Regions from separate parts of the Alteromonas sp. ABH2_165 genome, predicted to be linked through region 1. Evidence: predicted binding sites of a transcription regulator. Region 1 holds the regulator's gene; the other holds the start of a gene.
The links. The regulator FNR, encoded in region 1, switches genes on or off when oxygen is low (the NO sensors DNR and NnrR bind a similar motif). The targets are predictions, from matches to a motif close to TTGATCTAGATCAA.
Positions count from the first base shown of each region.

Region 2: the regulator FNR is predicted to act here: its motif matches at 9,155-9,168, upstream of ACXAFQ_RS04550 (OmpW family outer membrane protein).

Region 1 is NZ_JBSWWF010000009.1:111,955-121,980, reverse strand. It holds gene ACXAFQ_RS17300 (sulfurtransferase) at 1-223, shown strand, start outside; gene cobB (Sir2 family NAD+-dependent deacetylase) at 226-957, shown strand; gene ACXAFQ_RS17290 (LysE family translocator) at 961-1,599, shown strand; gene ACXAFQ_RS17285 (hypothetical protein) at 1,657-2,406, shown strand; gene ACXAFQ_RS17280 (glucosaminidase domain-containing protein) at 2,399-3,184, shown strand; gene ACXAFQ_RS17275 (DUF2987 domain-containing protein) at 3,190-3,819, shown strand; gene rssA (patatin-like phospholipase RssA) at 3,842-4,789, opposite strand; gene ttcA (tRNA 2-thiocytidine(32) synthetase TtcA) at 4,793-5,731, opposite strand; gene uspE (universal stress protein UspE) at 5,827-6,747, opposite strand; gene fnr (fumarate/nitrate reduction transcriptional regulator Fnr) at 6,849-7,586, opposite strand; gene ACXAFQ_RS17250 (sulfite exporter TauE/SafE family protein) at 7,616-8,281, opposite strand; gene ccoS (cbb3-type cytochrome oxidase assembly protein CcoS) at 8,274-8,465, opposite strand; gene ACXAFQ_RS17240 (heavy metal translocating P-type ATPase) at 8,471-10,026, opposite strand, start outside.
Region 2 is NZ_JBSWWF010000002.1:2,074-12,099, reverse strand. It holds gene trkA (Trk system potassium transporter TrkA) at 1-1,213, opposite strand, end outside; gene rsmB (16S rRNA (cytosine(967)-C(5))-methyltransferase RsmB) at 1,240-2,556, opposite strand; gene fmt (methionyl-tRNA formyltransferase) at 2,560-3,513, opposite strand; gene def (peptide deformylase) at 3,522-4,034, opposite strand; gene ACXAFQ_RS04580 (LysM peptidoglycan-binding domain-containing protein) at 4,301-5,386, shown strand; gene dprA (DNA-processing protein DprA) at 5,421-6,551, shown strand; gene ACXAFQ_RS04570 (DUF494 family protein) at 6,555-7,031, shown strand; gene ACXAFQ_RS04565 (DNA topoisomerase family protein) at 7,056-7,610, shown strand; gene tsaC (L-threonylcarbamoyladenylate synthase type 1 TsaC) at 7,607-8,164, shown strand; gene hemF (oxygen-dependent coproporphyrinogen oxidase) at 8,176-9,090, shown strand; gene ACXAFQ_RS04550 (OmpW family outer membrane protein) at 9,278-9,955, shown strand; gene ACXAFQ_RS04545 (group II truncated hemoglobin) at 10,023-10,026, opposite strand, start outside.

The DNA of each region.
Region 1 (10,026 bases):
TGTACTTGAGAATGGTAAATTTAAAGAGGTGTCGGCGTTAGAAGCACTGTTTGCTGAAACTCAGATTAGCCTTGATAAACCAATTATTTGTAGCTGCGGTTCAGGTGTAACCGCATGCGTTATTGGTGTGGCTGCATTACTATGTGGTGCCACTGATGTTCGTGTTTACGATGGCGCCTGGTCAGAATGGGGCGCAAATTCACACTTTCCTGTGGAGGTATAAGGATGGGTAATAAGCCACGGGTTGTAGTGTTAACCGGTGCAGGTATCTCTGCTGAGTCAGGATTACGAACCTTCCGTGACAGCAATGGCCTTTGGGAAAACCATAAGGTTGAAGATGTTGCCACGCCTGAAGCTTACGCAGCGAATCCGGAACTGGTCTACAAGTTTTACAATGCACGCAGAGCACAACTTCAGGAGCCTTCCGTTGTTCCCAATGCAGCTCATGAAGCACTTGCACGGTTAGAAAAGCAAATTGGCAAAGATTTTCTGTTGGTAACCCAGAACGTTGATGACTTACATGAACGGGCGGGTAGTCAGCGCATGATCCACATGCATGGGAAATTATTGTCAGCCAGGTGTATTAACTCTGGTGAAAGTCACCGTTGGGAAGCATCCTTCGACGAAACGACACCGTGCCCATGCTGCAAGCCCTCTGGCGTATTACGGCCCGATATCGTTTGGTTTGGCGAAATGCCGCTTAAAATGGACGACATCATCCTCGCTCTCACAAAAGCCGATTTGTTTATTTCTATTGGTACATCGGGGCAGGTTTATCCGGCAGCGGGGTTCGTTCAGGTAGCAAAAGACAGCGGTGCACGCACGGTAGAGTTAAACCTTGAACCGAGCGACGGCTTCGATATGTTCGACGAGTCCTATCATGGTCCAGCGTCTAAAGTGGTTCCGAATTTTGTTGAGAGTTTGCTTGAAGAGTTATCTCTAGCCGCCACCCTGTAGTTTATGTTTCCCTATCTAGAAGAATTTATCACTATCGCGCTGGTACACTTAGTCGCGGTAGCAAGTCCGGGTCCGGATTTTGCGGTTGTTGTTCGGCATAGTGTTACTTATGGTCGCCGTATTGCCATGGTTACCAGTGTGGGAATAGGGCTTGCCATTCTTGTTCATGTTGCCTATTCCCTAATTGGCGTAAGCGTATTATTAACCACAACACCCTGGCTGTATCGTGCCTTTACTTATTTAGCTGCAGCGTATTTGTTGTATTTGGCTATAGGCGCTCTTCGTAGCGGCCCGCCTGATAAAACGTCGCCAACGGGGAATCCTAGGAATAAAGCTGCATCGCCAGATATTTCCGCAGCAAAAGCGTTTCGAATCGGGTTTTTGACAAACGGGCTGAATCCGAAAGCGACCTTGTTTTTTCTTTCGCTCTTCACCGTCATTATTAATCCTCAAACCCCCGTTATGATAAAACTGGGATATGGCATTTATTTGTCTGCGGCAACGGCAGCGTGGTTTTGTATGCTGTCATGGTTGTTAAGTACCAGTCGTGTTGCCAGAATTATCGGTGAAAAGGGCTATTGGCTCGACCGTACCATGGGCGTACTGCTCGTCGGCTTGGCCATGAAACTTGTCCTGCTTTAGTAGGCAAATCGGCCTCTTGCGGTATAATCCGCCCATCAAAATATTAAGAAGTGTCTCGTGTCTGCATCAAACAAACCTCCATTTAATACTGCTTTAAACGATCGCTATAAAATCATTAAAGAAAAAGGGCAGTTCGATTTCAAACAGATTTCCCGGGTTGCCATTGCTTTGTTAAAAGCGAACATCTGGCCGCTCATCTCTGCCAGTTCGGTGATCGTTTTTACTGTGCTCGCGTTTGCCTTACTCATTGCCAATAGTTTTCCCCTAGAAGAACTCACGGGGATGCCTGCACAGCAGCAAGGTATTCTTGATATTGCGATGATCATTATTGTGGCGCCGCTATCAGCGGGACTTTCGGTGATGGGAATTAACATCGCTAGACGGCAAAAAGTCACCATGACGGATATCTTTAAATTTGTATCCTGGGTATTGCCCTTAGCACTCGCTCAACTGCTTATTTCTGTACTGGTACAGCTCGGTTTGGCCGTATTAATCATTCCCGGGCTTTACGTTTTTGTTGCCTCTACGTTCACACTGCCTCTTATTGCCGATAAAAAGATGGGCGTGCTTCAGGCTGTAATGGCTTCCTGCCGGGCAGTTAATCAATATTTGTTATCATTTATTGTTCTTTTTGTGATTTTTCTCGTATTGTTTCTGCTGAGTATTTTTACTTTTGGCCTGGGTTTTTTGGTGATCATGCCACTGTACTTCGTGGTAACCGGACTGCTTTACACAACCATTTTTGATACAGCAGAAGACCAACAGGCATTGACGGGTGATAGACAGGAGTCGACTTTCGATGCATAAAAGAGAAACCATGAATATTGTGTTAATTACCGTTGCCATTTTACTGGTTATCGTGATTAACGCCTGGATCATGTCGTCTAGAGAGCCTGATATTCTTGATATTCCTATCACCGAACAGGCCGATGAGCCTGTACCTGACTTCATAGATATCGAAAACGTACAGGAAAAGAAAGAAGCCTTTTTCAATTATCTTCGTCCTGAAGTAGAAAAGCAAAACGAGTACCTACTTTCGTTACGTCACTACATTCAAACTCTCCAGCGTCAAATTTCATTGGGCGAAACGTTAACTGAAGACGATCAAGAACGGGTTGCCTGGTTGGTTAATGAGTATAAAGTTGATGAAGATGCTGAAATTGATGATCAATTACAGACGCTCTTGCGTCGGGTTGATATATTACCGGTGTCGCTGGTACTGGCTCAGGCAGCGAATGAATCGGCTTGGGGAACCAGCCGTTTTGCACGCAAAGGTTATAATTTTTTTGGTCTCTGGTGTTTTCGTAAAGGCTGTGGATTTGTCCCGGCACGCCGTACTGAAGGGGCTGATCACGAGGTAGCCAAGTTCCCTAATTTATCAAAGGCTACCTATACCTACATGCGCAATATTAATCGTCACAATGCCTATAAAGAGCTGCGTACTATTCGAAGTACACTCAGATCGAATCAATTACCAGTGACAGGTGTCGCGTTAGCCGAAGGGCTGATGAATTACTCAGAGCGGGGCATAGCTTACGTAGAGGAGCTACAGGCTATGATTCGTTACAACAGGGATTACATGTAGTGAAAATGGTGTTGTCTGCAGCATTAGTGCTGCTCTTTGCAGGTAATGTTTACGCCGAAGTCATTCAGGTTGAATATAGTCGGTTTTATAGTCATGTTAAAAAGCTCGACGGCGAAGACACGCAAGCATTGCAGTTTGCATTTGGTTTTCAGCGTGTGGGTGAAGGGCGCTTGTGCGAAATAAATAACGCGAAGATTGTTACCGATAAACAGACACTGCCACTTGAGGTTTCTGAGGAATATCGTTTCACGGTACCATCGGAAAAAGTGTTAAAAATGGCTGAAGCCTTTGTCGAAATCGATTTGGCTGAGGCCGCCAATTTATGTGATATGTCTGTACAGCTTGAAACAAAGACCGCATATTTGAAGACGCGCTATAGCAAAGAAGAGTTGACGTATTTGCTTGAACAATACCGTTCTTTTTTCAATGAAATGGGCAGTTTCTTGTCTTTTATGATGCCAACTGTAGATGGACTAAATATCCAGTTCGCTGATGACAATATTAGTATGCCGGTGAAAGATGCACCGAACATCAATATGGGAACACAAATGCTGTCAGCCGAATGGATTGAGAGCAGTAAAGGATTAGTTCTGCCCGAAAAGCCGTTTCGAATTACGGCAAAAGCAACAAAATAAGCAGTATTAATAACGCCAAACCTTATTGTTCGGCGTTCTCAATATTATCAAGATCTTCTACTTCGATTTCTTTGCTTTCAATGACAAGCTGATACTTTATCTGCTCTGCAAGCCGGGCAACAGTTCGTTCGCCTTCCTGACACAACTCTTCTGCACGATGAAACTCCATCAATCCCACATCGGAAAGATAAGGTTCGATGAGAACATCGGGTGGATCGCCAGCGAGGCGTGAGCGGGTCACTCTTGCCTGTAAGATCTCAAGAGAACTGGTCATCACACCCAAAATACTTGGTGGCTGAGGCGCAGTCTCTTTCTCGTCGTGAGAAAACCACTGCTTCACCATGCTGGTACTTTTAGAGAAGAAATCATCATTTTTCTTCTGCAGTTTCTCATGTTCTTCGGCAGGCTTATCGAGCCGTTGTGGTTTAAAGTCTGCGTTCAGATTGACCGCGATAACAAAATCAGCGCCCAACTGTCGACAAAGATTTACTGGAACCGGATTCACTACAGCACCATCCACCAGCCAGCGATCCTGATAAGACACCGGACTGAACAAAGCCGGGATGGCACACGACGCCTGTACGCATTTATCTAACGGCCCTTGAGAGAACATAACCTCACGACCGGAATATAAATCCGTCGCGACACACGCGAACGGTTTTTGCATTTCTTCAAAGGTCGGGGCACAAAATTCGTCAGCGAGTTTGGTAAATACCTTTTCACCGCTGGCAATACCACCTTTTCGAATGCCAACTCCCATTAAGGCTAAAATCTGCCATTCAGTCAGCGAGCAAGCCCATTCTTTGAGTGGCTCTAGTTTACCACTGGCATAGGCCGCGCCCACATAGGCACCGATGGAGCATCCTGCAACCACATCAATCTTTACACCCAGCTTTTCCAGCGCTTGAATGATGCCAATGTGTGTCCATCCTCTGGCCGCGCCAGCACCCAGGGCAAGTCCTATTTTCATGTGTTAATCCGCCAGGTTGACAATTTGCACGTCTGAACGATTTTCTTCTGCCAGCTCGTCTTTAAATTCAGGCGCATCAAATGCGGTATCACCATCGGCAACAGGCGCACCTGTTGTCTGAATAGCTGCGAAATCATACAGGTTTTTATCGGCCAGGTGAGACGGCGCAACGTTCTGAATCGCCCTGAACATGGATTCAATTCTGCCAGGAAAACGTTTATTCCAGTCTTGAAGCATCATTTTAATGTTCTGTCTTTGTAGGTTTTCTTGCGAACCACAGAGATTACAGGGAATGATTGGGAATGATGCTGCGTCTGAGTATTTCTGAATGTCTTTTTCACTGCAATAGGCAAGAGGACGGATAACAATATGTTCGCCATTATCGCTAACAAGCTTCGGTGGCATGGCTTTGAGTTTTCCACCATGGAACATATTCAAAAACAAAGTTTCCAACATGTCGTCACGATGATGCCCCAATGCGATTTTGGTTGCGCCTAATTCTTTGGCAGTGCGATAGAGTATGCCACGGCGCAGCCGCGAGCACAGAGAACAGGTCGTTTTACCCTCAGGGATCTTATCTTTCACAATGGAGTAGGTGTCTTCTTCTACGATTTTATAATCGATGCCCAGTGATGCCAGGTATTCCGGTAAAACGTGCTCAGGAAAGCCGGGTTGCTTTTGGTCAAGATTCACCGCCACGATATCAAAGTGGATCGGCGCAATTTTTCGTAAAAAAAGGAGAATGTCTAACATGGTGTAGCTGTCTTTACCCCCTGACAGACACACCATGACTTTATCTCCGTCTTCAATCATCTTGAAGTCATCAATGGCTTTACCCACGTTACGACGCAAGCGCTTCTGCAACTTATTGAAATTGTACTTCTGTTTGCTTTCGGCGCTGTGGCTCGATGTACCGGATTCGGCTGATGTTAATTGATTCATGACACTTCAGAATTGACGATGGGAAAAATAAAAGTGGCATTATACAAAACGAAGGGCGCTGCCGCCATAGAGAGTCGTGCGGCAGCGTGAATACCTTACCTGATAGGCGAGACAAATCCGTCGGGCTTAATAGCGAGGACATCACAATTTAAGCTGTCGAGTACGTGTTCAGCCGTGTTGCCAATGAACGCTGCAGATAATCCGGTGCGGCCAACCGTGCCAATAACCACCAGCTCAGCATTTAACTGTTCACTGATGCGTGATACCGCTTTTTCTGGCAGGCCTTCAATAACGTGACAGTTGGCAATACCAATACCGTATTTTGCACTGTGGGCTTCCATTTCTTTAAGATGATGATCCCTAACGGAATTTTGATAGGTTTGGGCGTTAAAATCCGGGATTTCAATGGCAATATTCAACGGTGTAGACGGGTAAGCATTTGCCAAATGCACCTGACCACTTAGCATGTTGGCATAGTCGGTGGCGACAACCGTAATCTTGTTATTCAGTTCGGCATGTTCTTTATCTTCAGTACCTACATTGACTGCTGCAACCACAGTGCCATTTTCTGGCCACACATGGTCTTTTACCAGCAACACTGGGGTGGGGCACTTACGGAGTAAGTTCCAATCTGTGGGTGTGAAAATGACGGTGCTGAGTTCGTGATGCTGCCGGGTTGACTTAACTACAAGATCAATATTTTGTTCTACCGCAAAGCGAATAATGGCTTCGTATCTTTTGTCATTCCAGACGACAGACACTTTTACCGGGCATCCGTCATAGTGACTGAATGTATTTTCAGCCCATTGCTTGCGATCATTGGTTACCGCTTTTCGCATTGCCTCTCGCTCAGCGCGTGTGAGCATGGTGGTCATGTCGTAAGAAAAGTCATAAACAACCAGCAATGCATGGACTTCAGCACCGGTTTTATTTGCTATTTCAATGGCTCTTGAAAGGGCGGGCTGTTCGGATTTGTCCGGTTGGACAACGGCGAGAATGCGGTTGTAAGTGATCATGACGTCCCTCCTTAGTCTATGGACTGCGATACGGCTTACATCTTTAGTATAGTAAACCTCCCAGGAGAGACGTTGTTTCAGATCAATAGACTGTTCGGATATCAGTCAACGCAGGTAGTGGGGATATCCATAGAGTGTAAACGCTTATCCATGCCCTCAAAATCCAAAATGGTGATCAGCTTGCCGTCGACTTTTATGATCCCTTCTTTCTGGAAACGGGTTAGCAAGCGGCTGATGGTTTCTACCGTCAGGCCAAGATAATTACCAATTTCGTTTCTAGTCATACTTAGATTAAACTGGCGATGTGAGAAACCGCGCTCTTCAAAACGACCAGAAAGGTGAGCAATAAAGTAAATCAATCGCTCTTCTGCGGTGCGTTTATTCAATAACATCATCATTTGATGATCTTGCTTGATTTCAGCACTCATAAAGCGCATGACCTGGTTTCGCAACTTAGGAAACTGTTCTGACATCTTTTCCAGCGTGGCATAGGGAAGTTCACAAACCATGGCCGTTTCCAGCGCCTGGGTATAACTCTGATGCGTATCGTCGCGTAATCCATCGAAACCGATAATGTCACCCGGAAAGTGGAAACTAATAATTTGCTCTTCACCTTCTCTGTCGGTCACAAATGATTTGAAAGAGCCAGCACGTACAGCGTACAAGGACGTGAATTTATCACCCGCTTCAACCAAGGTGTCATGTTTATGAAGCGGCTTTTTTCGTTCAACGATATCGTCCAGCGATTCAATTTCAGTTTTGTTTAAAGCAACTGGAAGACATAAGTGACTAAAACTGCAGTTTTGACAGTGGATAGAGAAATCCGAACGCTTTTGCATGCTTACTTACCATTTTTACGTAACTGCTTTTAAAAACTACTGACTGCCCGCCATAAAATATAAAGCGCGTATATCAGCAGACTCAATGCGATTAGTTGCCGTACCATCGGCTGTCTGAACCCTTTTAGGACCCAGTTCGCTCCTGCCCAGGTGGCAAGTAACGCGGGAAGTGTACCTAATCCAAATCCCGCCATGATCACCGCGCCAGAAAAGGCTGTACCAGACGCTAATGCCCAGGTGAGAGTGGAATAAACCAGCCCACACGGTAACCACCCCCAAATCATACCATAAGGAATAGCGGAGAGAGGAGACCTGAAAGGTAAAAAACGTTTAGCGGTTGGCTGTATAGATTTCCATAAATGACTGCCTAGCTTCTCAATATGAGTAATGCCTCTCCACCAATTGCCAAGATAACACGCCATAGATAACAGCATGATTCCACTTAGAATAGCGAGGATCGGCCCCGATAATGGCAGGTACTTTTTGGCGATTTGCGCAACTGCCCCCGTAATTGCACCAGCCAGAATATAACTGGTAATGCGACCAAAGTTGTAGGCCAGTGCATAAGGAAAGCCATTGGCATTTCTGGGAATTGCGCCAGAAAGCGCAATTGAAACGCCACCACACATGCCAATGCAATGGACACCACCGGCAATACCAACCAAAAAGGCCGATAGAAAAGAAAACTCACTCATTCAGTTTCTTTCGTTCTTCAGCGAGTTTTTTCTCTTCGGGCGACAGGTCATCGTCAAAGAGTATGCTGTACCCCTGACGATCGAGATCCTCGAACTGATTAGATTTCACAGCCCAAAAGAATACCCCGATAGCAATAGCCACAATGATAATGGCCAGCGGAATTAGTACATAAATTATACTCATAAGAATTACTTTAACAGTTTGGTAGAATTAGTCACCACAATAATGCTGCTGAGGCTCATGCCAATAACGGCCATCCAGGGCGTTAAAATGCCACTGACTGCAAAGGGTAATACAATCAGGTTATAGCCAATGGCCCACGCCATATTCTGGCGGATTACACGTTTCACCCGGCTCGCCATGCTCAACAAATGACGCATCAACGTAAGCTTCTCATTGAGGAAAATCACATCAGCGGCGCTTCTGGCAATGTCTGTAGCATTGCCAACCGCCACCGAAACATCCGCGGCAGCCAGTACTGGCGCATCATTGATTCCATCTCCCATCATCAAAATGTGCTCATTAGCTGCCTGGCGCGCATGTACAACATTGAGCTTATCTTCTGGACTGTTTCCACCTATGGCTTCATCGATGTGTAATTGCGCGGCAATGTCGTCTACGTTTTGCTGGATATCACCGCTCAACAACACTTTTTTGTAGTTCGAGAACGCGCTTAGAACGTCTTCAGCATCCGATTTTATTTGATCAGTCACTCTGAATGCGGCAAGGCATTTATCATTCGACACAAGGTATACATTAGCGATTATCGGAATTTCTAACTTATCGCAGGCTGTAAAACGTGCTGAGCCCGCTTTGTAACATTGGCCATGTATATCGCCTTCGATTCCTTTACCCGCCGTTATCGTCACATTCGTTACCGGAGCAAGATCGTCTGCGCTAAATGCGGCGGCGATAGGGTGCTCTGAACGGGATTCCAACGACGCCATCACGTGCATGATAATGTCTTGTTGTTCTTTATCAGCAAACCAGCATTCGGTGATGGCAAAACGACCCTCTGTCAGTGTGCCGGTTTTGTCCATCACAACGGTTGTAATACTGGCGAGTTGCTCTAGGGCATCGGCTCGCTTCAGCAATATTCCCTGCTTGTTAAGCGTCGCCATGGCGCAGGTAAGTGCAGTGGGGGTTGCTAACCCAAGCGCGCAAGGGCAGGTTGCAACCAATACGGAAATCGTGATCCAGAATGCACGCGGATCGTCCTGCCAGTACCAGTAAACGAAGGTCAGCGCTGCAATGAAAAGTACCAACGATACAAACAAGCTGGAAAATCTATCCGCTAACTGCGCGACCTTGGGTTTTGAAGCCATAGCAACACTTTGCAGGCGGATAATTTGGTTAACCAGCGCATGTTTGAGCGTTTGCGTAACGTGTATTGTTACGCTGTTATTGAGATTATTGGTACCACCAAAAATCGTGTCGCCGACGGTTTTTCTGCTCGGGTTGAACTCACCCGTAAGCATAGATTCATCAAATTCGCTGCTGCCATCCACAATGATGCCGTCGACAGGCACCGTCTCTCCGGCTTTTATCACCACGGTATCGTTAATTTTTAACGCTTTGGCAAGGCTTTGCACCAATGTGCCGTCGGCGTTCAGTTTATTCGCCGTAACCGGTATGTATTGCAGCATATTGGCAGAGATTTGCGCCGCTCGATGACGGCTTCGGTGTTCGAGAAACCGACTGAGCAAAAGCAGAAAGATAAACATGCAGATGCTTTCGAAAAATA
Region 2 (10,026 bases), on a different contig from region 1:
GTAGTTTGATACTACCAATTTCGCGTCCGACCACCTTAGACGTATTCTCATCGCCGTGGGCTATCGCCTCGATGGCTTCGGCGGCCCCTCTACGTAAAGAATATACATTTACAATGTCACCGCGACGGATGTGCGTCAGCAGTGCAGAAATCGTTGCCTGTTGTGGTGAAAAGGCGATATCAATCTCGCCGCCCTGAACCAGATCAACATACGCGCTGCGCTGAATTAGCACCATCGCTTTTTGCGCGCCCATTCGCTTGGCCAGCATCGCAGACATGATATTCGCTTCATCGTCGTTGGTAACCGCTATGAAGGCATCTACCTGATCGATACTTTCTTCATTCAGTAGCTCAGGATCAGAAGCATCACCACAGAACACGATGGTTTTATCCAGGTTCGCAGAAAGATACTGCGCGCGCTCAGGACTAAATTCAATAAGTTTAACGTTGTGCTTATGCTCAAGACGTTTTGCCAAGCCCGCGCCAATCAAGCCACCACCGGCTATCATGATACGCTTATAACTGGATTCCAGCTTCTGCAACTCGCTCATTACGGCGCGAATATGCTTTGTAGCCGCAATGAAGAACACTTCATCGTCGGCTTCTATAACCGTTGTTCCTAGAGGGCGGATAGGGCGACCACGTCGGTAAATAGCGGCTACCCGGGTTTCCACATTAGGCATGTGCTCTTTTAATGTTGAAAGTGCATGACCTACGAGCAAACCTCCATAATAGGCTTTTACCGCAACAAGACTGGCTTTGCCTTCGGCAAATTCGACAACTTGCAGTGCGCCAGGGTAATCAATTAGGCGTTTAATCGCCGTGGTAACCAATTGCTCTGGCGCAATAATATGATCGACAGGAATATTCTGCTCTTTATACAGTTGTTCCTGATAAATAATGTATTGCTCGCTACGCACGCGAGCAATTTTGGTTGGGGTCTTGAACAGGCTGTAAGCGACCTGACAAGCCAACATGTTGCTTTCATCGCTGTTGGTTACAGCAATAAGCATGTCTGCGTCTTCGGCACCGGCTTTTTTAAGAATATCTGGGTGAGAACCCACGCCTTCAACGACCTGAAGATCGAGCCTGTCTTGTAGCGCTCGTAAGATGGTCGGGTCTGAATCAATAACGGTTATCTCGTTCTTTTCACCAACCAGGTTTTCTGCCAGCGTACCACCGACCTGTCCTGCGCCAAGAATGATGATTTTCATTGATTTATTTCAGACTCTTTATCTTATTAGTGAGAAGACTTTATCAGTCTCGCGTAGTAGAAACCATCCATTTGTTGCTCGCCAGGTAAAATCTGGCGACCAGGTTTTTCGGTGGAGTCGGTTTCAGTAAGCGAAGACAATTCTGCATCTTCAGTGCGCGCTAAAAACGCGGCAACTTGCTGATGATTTTCTTCAGGCAGTATGGAGCAGGTGGCATAAAGCAGTGTGCCGCCGGGTTTAAGCAATGACCATATGACATCCATAATTTCCGACTGCAGTGCGCCGAGTGCTGCAATATCAGTGGATTTACGTAACCAGCGTATATCTGGATGACGACGAATTACTCCGGTTGCAGAGCAGGGGGCATCAAGCAAAATACGATCGAATAGTTGGCCATCCCACCATTGATCCGGTCTAAGCGCATCACCTGTTTTTATTTCTGGTTTGTGCTGTAGGCGAGTCATGTTTTCTTTAACCCGCTCTAAACGAATGGCATCGCTATCGATGGCGAGGCAAGAGCCAACGGCAGGCTGGATCTCAAAAATATGTCCGGTTTTTCCACCGGGCGCCGCACAGCAATCCAAAACTCGGTCGTTTGGCTGTGGTGCCAAATATTGCGCTGCCAATTGAGCCGCCCCGTCTTGCACGGCGAACCAACCTTTCTCATAGCCAGGAAGGGCGGTAATATCCTGGCGCTTAACCAGTATCACTGCCTGCGGGTGTTGTTCTGACAGCGAAAACGCAATGTCTTGTTGTGTTAATGCTGCACAAAACGTTTCACGTGAAACCTGGCAGGTATTCACTCGAAGCCAGATAGGCGCTTGAGCATTGGTTTGTTCAACAACCGATTCGTAGTGATCAGGGTAGGCCGTAACAACACGTTTATAGAACCACTTGGGCAATCCACTGGCGATGATAGGATCTTCTACGGGTTGTGTTGCCAGCGCCTGTCGCTCGAAATTACGTAGGATGGCATTCACTAAACCTTTTAGTTGCATGCCGCCAAGATAAGAAGCAGCGTTGACGGTTTCACTGACAGCGGCATGTGACGACACACGACTAAATGCAATCTGATACAGCCCAAGCAAAATCAGATGTTCAAGCACCTTCTTATTGCCTTTTAACGGTTTATCCAGCAGCTGACGTAACCAAGTTTGCAATAAAGGCAACTGGCGCATCACTCCCAGCGACATTTCTTGAATCCACGCGTTATCTTTCCCCTGATATCGACGCTGTACTTTTGCTAAGCATTCACGACTGGATTTACCATTTTCGAGGATCTGATAAATAACCCACGCGGTATCGGCGCGCAGGTTTTTCTGACGGGGTAAGGGGATTGTCATAACTTAATTGCCGCCGATGGGCTTGCCGGTTTCGAACCACTGAGGGCGAGCATTAAGAACATCTGCCGCCGGTAGGGCTTTTTTACCCGGAATTTGTAATTGATTGATTTGCAGATCTTTACTGCCGGTGGCAACCACAATACCGTGCTTATCCGCTTTGACTACGGTGCCAGGCGTTTGTGTTGACGTTGCTTCGCTAACCGATGCAGACCATACCTTCACGTTGTCGCTTCCTAACTGCATCCATGCAACCGGCCAGGGATTAAACGCACGAATATTCCGCTCAATCTGTTCCGCCGTTGCCTGCCAGTCAATAAGCGCTTCTTCTTTGCTTAGTTTCTTAGCATGGGTGGCTTCGTCGTCATTTTGCTTTTCTGCAGCGCCAAGGTAACGCTCAAGATCATTAAGTACGTCTACCAAAGCAACCGGACCTAACTCAGCCAATTTATTGTACAAAGTGGCACTGGTGTCTGAAGCTTCAATCGGGAGTTTAGCAATATGCAGCATATCGCCGGTATCCAAACCCACATCCATTTGCATGATGGTAACGCCGGCTTCGTCATCGCCTGCCCAAATAGAACGTTGGATAGGTGCAGCACCTCGCCATTTGGGCAAAATAGAACCGTGAACGTTGATGCAACCATAGCGCGGCATATCGAGTACGGCTTTAGGTAGCAGTAAACCGTACGCCACAACTACCATTACATCGGCATTCAATGCAGCCAGTTCTGCCTGCGCTTCTTCATTTTTAAGCGATGCCGGTTGGAAAACCGGAATTTGGCTTTCTTCCGCTAGCACTTTTACCGGGCTGGGAGTGAGCTTTTTCCCACGTCCTGCCGGGCGATCGGGTTGCGTATAGGCGGCAATAACTTCGTGCTCTGTTTTTAACAAAGAACATAAGTGATCGGCAGCAAATTCAGGCGTACCTGCAAAGATAATTCGTAGTGGTGAAGTCACAGCGTACCTTATGCTTCTTTCGCAGCCAGTCGGGCTTCTTTCTCAAGCTTTTTACGAATACGCTGACGCTTGAGAGGAGAGAGGTAATCAATAAACAGCTTACCTTTCAGGTGATCGAGTTCGTGCTGAATACAAATAGCCAACAGGCCATCAGCTTCAAGCTCAAATTCTTTGCCGTCGGCATCGAGGGCCTTAACGGTAACACGCTCGGCGCGATCCACCTTGGCGTAATTGCCCGGTACCGATAAGCAGCCTTCTTCACTGATCGTGGAACCGTCTTTTTCGGTGATAACCGGATTAATGAAAACCCGAGGCGTGTCCTGATCTTCAGACACATCCATCACCACCACCTGAACATGACGATCTACCTGCGTTGCTGCCAGGCCAATGCCTTTCTCGTCGCGCATGGTTTCGAACATGTCCGAAACAAGTTGTTTGATTTCATCATTAACTGACTTTACCGGCTTCGCTACAGTGCGTAACCGTTCGTCGGGAAAACTTAAAACGTCTAATATTGCCATCTGTCGTTCTACTTCGCTTGCGTGTATGAATTTATATACGATCCAATAGCCAGCGCTATTTACACATTCGTTTAAGTTACTATTCTATCGTATAACGGGTTCAGCCGTGCATTTTTTTGTTTCCTGATGCATTGGCGCTATGCTTTAGTCCTAGAGGCCTGCTTCAATCAAAGCTAAGTAATAAGGCGTTTCGGACTGTAAAAATACGTTACACCGCCGATATAGAGGCAATGACGAAAATTTCAACAGGAGTGGCTGGTGCCAGCATGAAAACAGGATTCATAAAGAAGCGTTTAACCACTGCCGCAGTCTTGCTAGGTATGCTTGTCGGTTGTTTGTCGGGGTTGGCCCAGGCGGTGACGTTAAAAGAAGGTGCACCACAAACCTATACCGTAAAACGTCACGACACGTTGTGGGACATTGCGAGTCTTTTTCTGGATAAGCCTTGGCTGTGGCCAGAGTTATGGCGCAACAACACGCAAATCATAAACCCTCATCTTATTTACCCCGGCGACGTGCTGGTTATCCGAATTGTTGACGGGCAGCCTGTACTTGTTGTACAGCGGGAGAAGAAACATTTAACCCTCGGGCCATCACTGAGAAAGCAGAATAAACCAGATCCTATCGGCATGTTGCCCTGGACCGCGATTGCGCCTTACATCAATCAGAACGAATTGCTGGATGAAGAGGTGTACGAAAAGCTGCCTCACATTTTAGGTAACCAAACGGGTGATATCCGTTTCGTGACAGATGATATCGTGATTAGTCGCAGCTACGGCCGATCTTCCGATCAGTATCGCGTGCTGAGAAGACAATCTACTATTGAAAACCTGAATGGCGATATCCTCGGCATCCAGGTTTATCACGTCGCCGATGCCGATATGATTGACGACACGGTACCGTTTCAATGGCTCGTTAAGGTATCTAAATCTAATTTTGAAGCCCGCCGCGGTGACCGCCTATACGATGGCGAGTTTACCGGTAAACAAGATCTCATGCTTCAGGCAGCGAAGCCTGAACAGCGAGGGTTCGTGGTGGGTAACCTGCATCAGCATGAATTGCTTGGAAAAGATGATGTAGTCATCGTCGACTTGGGCGCAGAACAGGTTCAGCCTGGCACAGTCATGGGGCTTTATGCACAAGGGCCAGACATCATTGATGGTGAATCCCCCAAATATGCCGGCGAAAATAATGCGCTTTACAGCGTGTTTAACGATGGCAGTACGGTGCATCAGCCAGGCATAAAAATTGGCGAAATTGTTATCTTCAAAACCTTTGAAAAAGCGAGTTACGGTATTATTACCCGCGCAAGGGAGCTGGTGAAAACCGGCGCGATTGTCGCCAACCCTTAACTAAATAGCCATGCCGTAACCAAGGAGTTACGGCATGCACTTTTCCTCCCATTATTCATCCCTCGCTGCATGGCTTGCCATGGCCACCGTTCCTAAAATGTCGCCGCAAAAGTGGCACCGCATGCTTTCTGCATACTCACTGAGCGCAGAGGACATCATGTTTAATCAGCAAGTGTTATCGTCTGACGCTATTCCTGAGCCTGTAAGAACAGCATTGGCTACCCTACGTCTACATATCGATGTAAAGGCGGTAAATCAGGCTATTAACTGGCTTGAGCAAAGTGAGCAGCACCATATTCTTACCTGTGAGCATGCGCACTGGCCAACCGGATTCTCGTTGTTGTCATCGCCCCCGTTGGTACTTTTTGCTGTTGGCAACGTATCAAGATTATCTGATATACAAATCGCCGTTGTTGGTAGCCGACGAGCAACGTTCTCTGGACTACAGCACGCTGAGATGTTTGCTACACAGTTAGCGCAGGCTGGTATCACTATCACCAGTGGCTTAGCCACCGGTATCGACAGTGCGGCGCATAAGGGGGCAATGCCATTTGAAGGCAGAACTATCGCCTTTTTGGGGACAGGTGCTGACATCATCTATCCCCGGCGTAACCATAGTCTTGCCAGGCACATTGTCGAAGGGGGAGGTCTGATTGCCTCTGAGTTTTTCCCCGGTACACCGGCGAAACGATTTCATTTCCCTCGGCGAAACCGCCTGATTGCGTCTGTATCGGCAGGAACATTGGTTGTAGAAGCGTCGTTGAAAAGTGGCACCTTGATAACTGCGAATTTGGCCGCAAATATGGGGCGTGATGTGTTCGCAGTGCCAGGTAATATCAGCAACTCGCAAACAAGTGGGTGTCATGCACTTATTCAGCAAGGTGCTAAACTGGTTATATCGGCTGAACACATTATTGAAGAATTGAGTCCGCAAGCCAGTACTGCGCATGGTCTGCCCGAAACATCGCAGCAAAAAAGTAAAGAACAAAACTTGGCAACCGATAAATTATTAGATAGTGTGGAGTTAGATGTTACTGGCGTTGACATCATAGCCGAACGTAGCGCTCTGCCTATATCAGTAGTAATGGCAACATTATTAGAATATGAGCTGCGTGGTCTCGTAGCCGCTGTTCCTGGTGGTTACGTCAAATTGAGGGGGAAATAAACCATGTTCGACATCCTCATGTATCTGTTTGAGAATTTCATTCATAGCGAAACGGAAATCCGCGTCGATCAGGACGAACTGACAGATGAGTTAATACGCGCTGGTTTTCATCACGATGAGATCTACAAAGCGTTGGCCTGGTTAGAAAAACTCGCCGCATTGCAAGAGACGGATATTAAACCGTATTTTTGTAAAGGGATCTCATCTGGCGTGAGCCGCATTTATACGCAAGAAGAGCAAATGCGTCTTGATGTTGAGTGTCAGGGCTTCCTGCTGTTTTTAGAGCAGGTTGGTGTGCTTGACGCGTCAACGCGTGAGATGGTGATAGACAGAGTAATGGAAATCGATTCTCCTGAATTCTGCCTTGAAGATCTTAAGTGGGTAGTATTGATGGTGTTATTCAATGTACCCGGTAAAGAAAATGCGTACGCCCAAATGGAAGATCTTTTGTTTGAGGAATCAGACGGTACGCTACATTAAGTAGGAGCGTTTCCGACATTCTTTATGTCAAAAATTGATCATTCCCTTTTTAGTGCTCACGAGCATGCGCTTGAGCACGCCTTTGGCGACTGCCCGGAATGTGGCAGTCGTATGCAACTTCGCAACAGCAAAAACGGCCCGTTTCTTGGCTGTACTGCCTATCCTGATTGCCATTTCAGTAAACCTCTACACGATCAGCAAACTACAACGCTAAAAGAAATTGCCGGCTCGGCCTGTCCAGAATGTGGAAATGTGATGGCTATTAAGAAAGGGCGATATGGTATGTTTATCGGCTGCACCAATTTCCCTGAGTGTCATCATATCGAGCCGATCAAGCAACAGGAAGATACACAGGTTTTATGTCCACAATGTAAAACCGGGCATATCATCGAACGCACAAATAAATATGGGAAGCGGTTTTACGCCTGTAATCATTATCCCAAATGTCGATATGTGGTAAATTTCCCGCCTGTGTCGGGTAGCTGCCCAGAATGTGGATGGGAATTGCTTATCGATAAGAAAGGAACACTCTGCTGCCCTCAACCATTATGTGACTATCAGGCTGAGTCCAAAGAATGAGCGAACAACAAAACGATACGCTGAAAGGTGCGTTCGAAAAGGGGGTATTAATTGTCTACCCTACAGAAGCAGTAATGGGGATTGGCTGCGACCCTGATAACGAAATGGCAGTACATAAGCTGCTACAGCTAAAACAGCGTCCAATTGAAAAAGGCATGATCCTGATCGCAGATTCGTATTCAAGATTACTGCCATTTGTTAATGATAATGCCGTGCCGCCTCATCGCAGAGCAGAAATCTTCTCCTCCTGGCCGGGTCACAACACCTGGTTACTACCCAAATCGAAAACCGCGCCTCGTTGGATAACGGGCGAACACGAAAAAATTGCCGTTCGCGTTACTGATCACCCGGTGGTTAAAGCGCTCTGTGAGCGCTTGGGGAAGCCGTTGGTATCTACCAGCGCCAATCCTTCCGGCGAGCCGCCTGCGCAAGATCAACAGCAAGCGCGCGCTTATTTTGCTGATAGCGTTATTTATATCGATGGCGAAACCGGCGCTAAAACCCGTCCCAGTACGATTCGTGACTGCGAAACCGGGCAGATAATCAGAGACTAGATATGCAAACCATGAACATTGAGGATACGGCTGACGCCATCGCTCGAGTAAAAGCTTTTTTACTCTCTCTACAAGATAATATTTGCCAGACCCTGGAATTGGCTGACGGAAAAGGTTCTTTTGAAGAAGACACCTGGGAGAGAGAGCAGGGCGGTGGTGGCCGTTCTAGAGTAATGAAGAATGGCTGCGTAATCGAGCAGGGCGGTGTTAATTTCAGCCATGTGTTTGGTGATGCTATGCCAGCTTCCGCCACAGCATCACGTCCAGAGTTAGCTGGCCGAAGCTTTCAGGCTATGGGCGTGTCATTGGTGATCCATCCACACAACCCCTACATTCCAACATCCCACGCTAATGTGCGCTTCTTTATTGCAGAGAAAGAAGGCGAAGCGCCGATTTGGTGGTTTGGTGGCGGATACGACCTCACGCCTTTTTATCCATTTAAGGAAGATGCACAGCACTGGCACGATACGGCCAAAAAGTGTTGCGCGCCATACGGCGATGAAGTTTATCCGAATTATAAAAAATGGTGCGACGATTACTTCTATCTGAAACATCGCAATGAAACCCGTGGTGTCGGCGGTTTGTTCTTTGATGACTTAAATGAATGGGGCTTCGAAAAAAGCTTCGCATTTATGCAGTCTGTAGGGAATAGTTACCTCGATGCTTATGTGCCTATTGTAGAGCGTCGTAAAGGTCAGTCTTTTGGCGAGCGGGAACGTCAGTTTCAACTTTATCGCCGTGGTCGTTATGTCGAGTTCAACCTGGTGTATGACCGAGGCACGCTGTTTGGTTTGCAAACCGGCGGCCGTACTGAATCCATTCTTATGTCGATGCCGCCGCTGGCTCGTTGGGAGTATGGTTTTGAACCAGCCCCTGGCAGTCCTGAAGACAAGCTCTCAAGCTGGCTTAAACCCACCGATTGGTAATGATTCACTCCACTGGTTCTCAGTGAATTCGCTTTCTCTTTAAAAGCACTATGACTCGTTGATGTTGATTCAGATCAACCTCAACGGGCACATTCTCAAACAGATTTTTTCTGTTGATCTAGAACAACATTCTGATTTTCCCGAGGCGTACAGTACGCACATCAACGTTAATACACGAGAGAAAATCATGAAAAGAACTACCCTTGCAGCACTTATTCTGACTGCTCTTACTGCTCCTGCCATGGCTTATGAAGCCGGTGATATCATTGTTCGCGCGGGTGTAACTACGGTTGCGCCAAATGACGATTCTAGCAATGTTAACGTAAACGCGCTAGGCGGCAATGTTGGTATGGGGGTTGGTGTCGATAACGATACTCAGCTTGGTTTAAACCTGGTTTACATGCTGGATTCAAACTGGGGCGTAGAAATTTTGGCTGCAACGCCGTTTACCCATGATGTTGAACTGACTGGTACCGAAGATAATGCTCTCGGTTTAGGTGACGGTAAACTTGCTGAAGTTACGCATCTACCTCCAACGATTAGTGCTGTTTACTTCTTTGATACCAACTCAGCTTTTATTCCTTACATTGGTGCGGGTTTAAACTACACGTTTATCTATGATGAAGACTTTACAGGCGATCGTGAGGGGCAAACCTTTTCTGACCTAGATCTCGACAATTCATTTGGTTGGTCTGCGCAGGTAGGCTTCGACTATAAAATTGATGAAAAATGGCTGATTAATGCCTCTGCCCGCTATATCGCTATTGACACTACTGCCGACTTCACTGTTGCTAGTGTAGCTGGCAGCGTAGACGTTGACATTGACCCTTGGGTTTACACCGTATCAGTGGGCTACGTTTTCTAATAACTCGCTTTTGCTTTCCATGCGTTTTTCGCACTTGCCTTTTGCCCTCTTGAATTGGAGGGCTTTTTTAT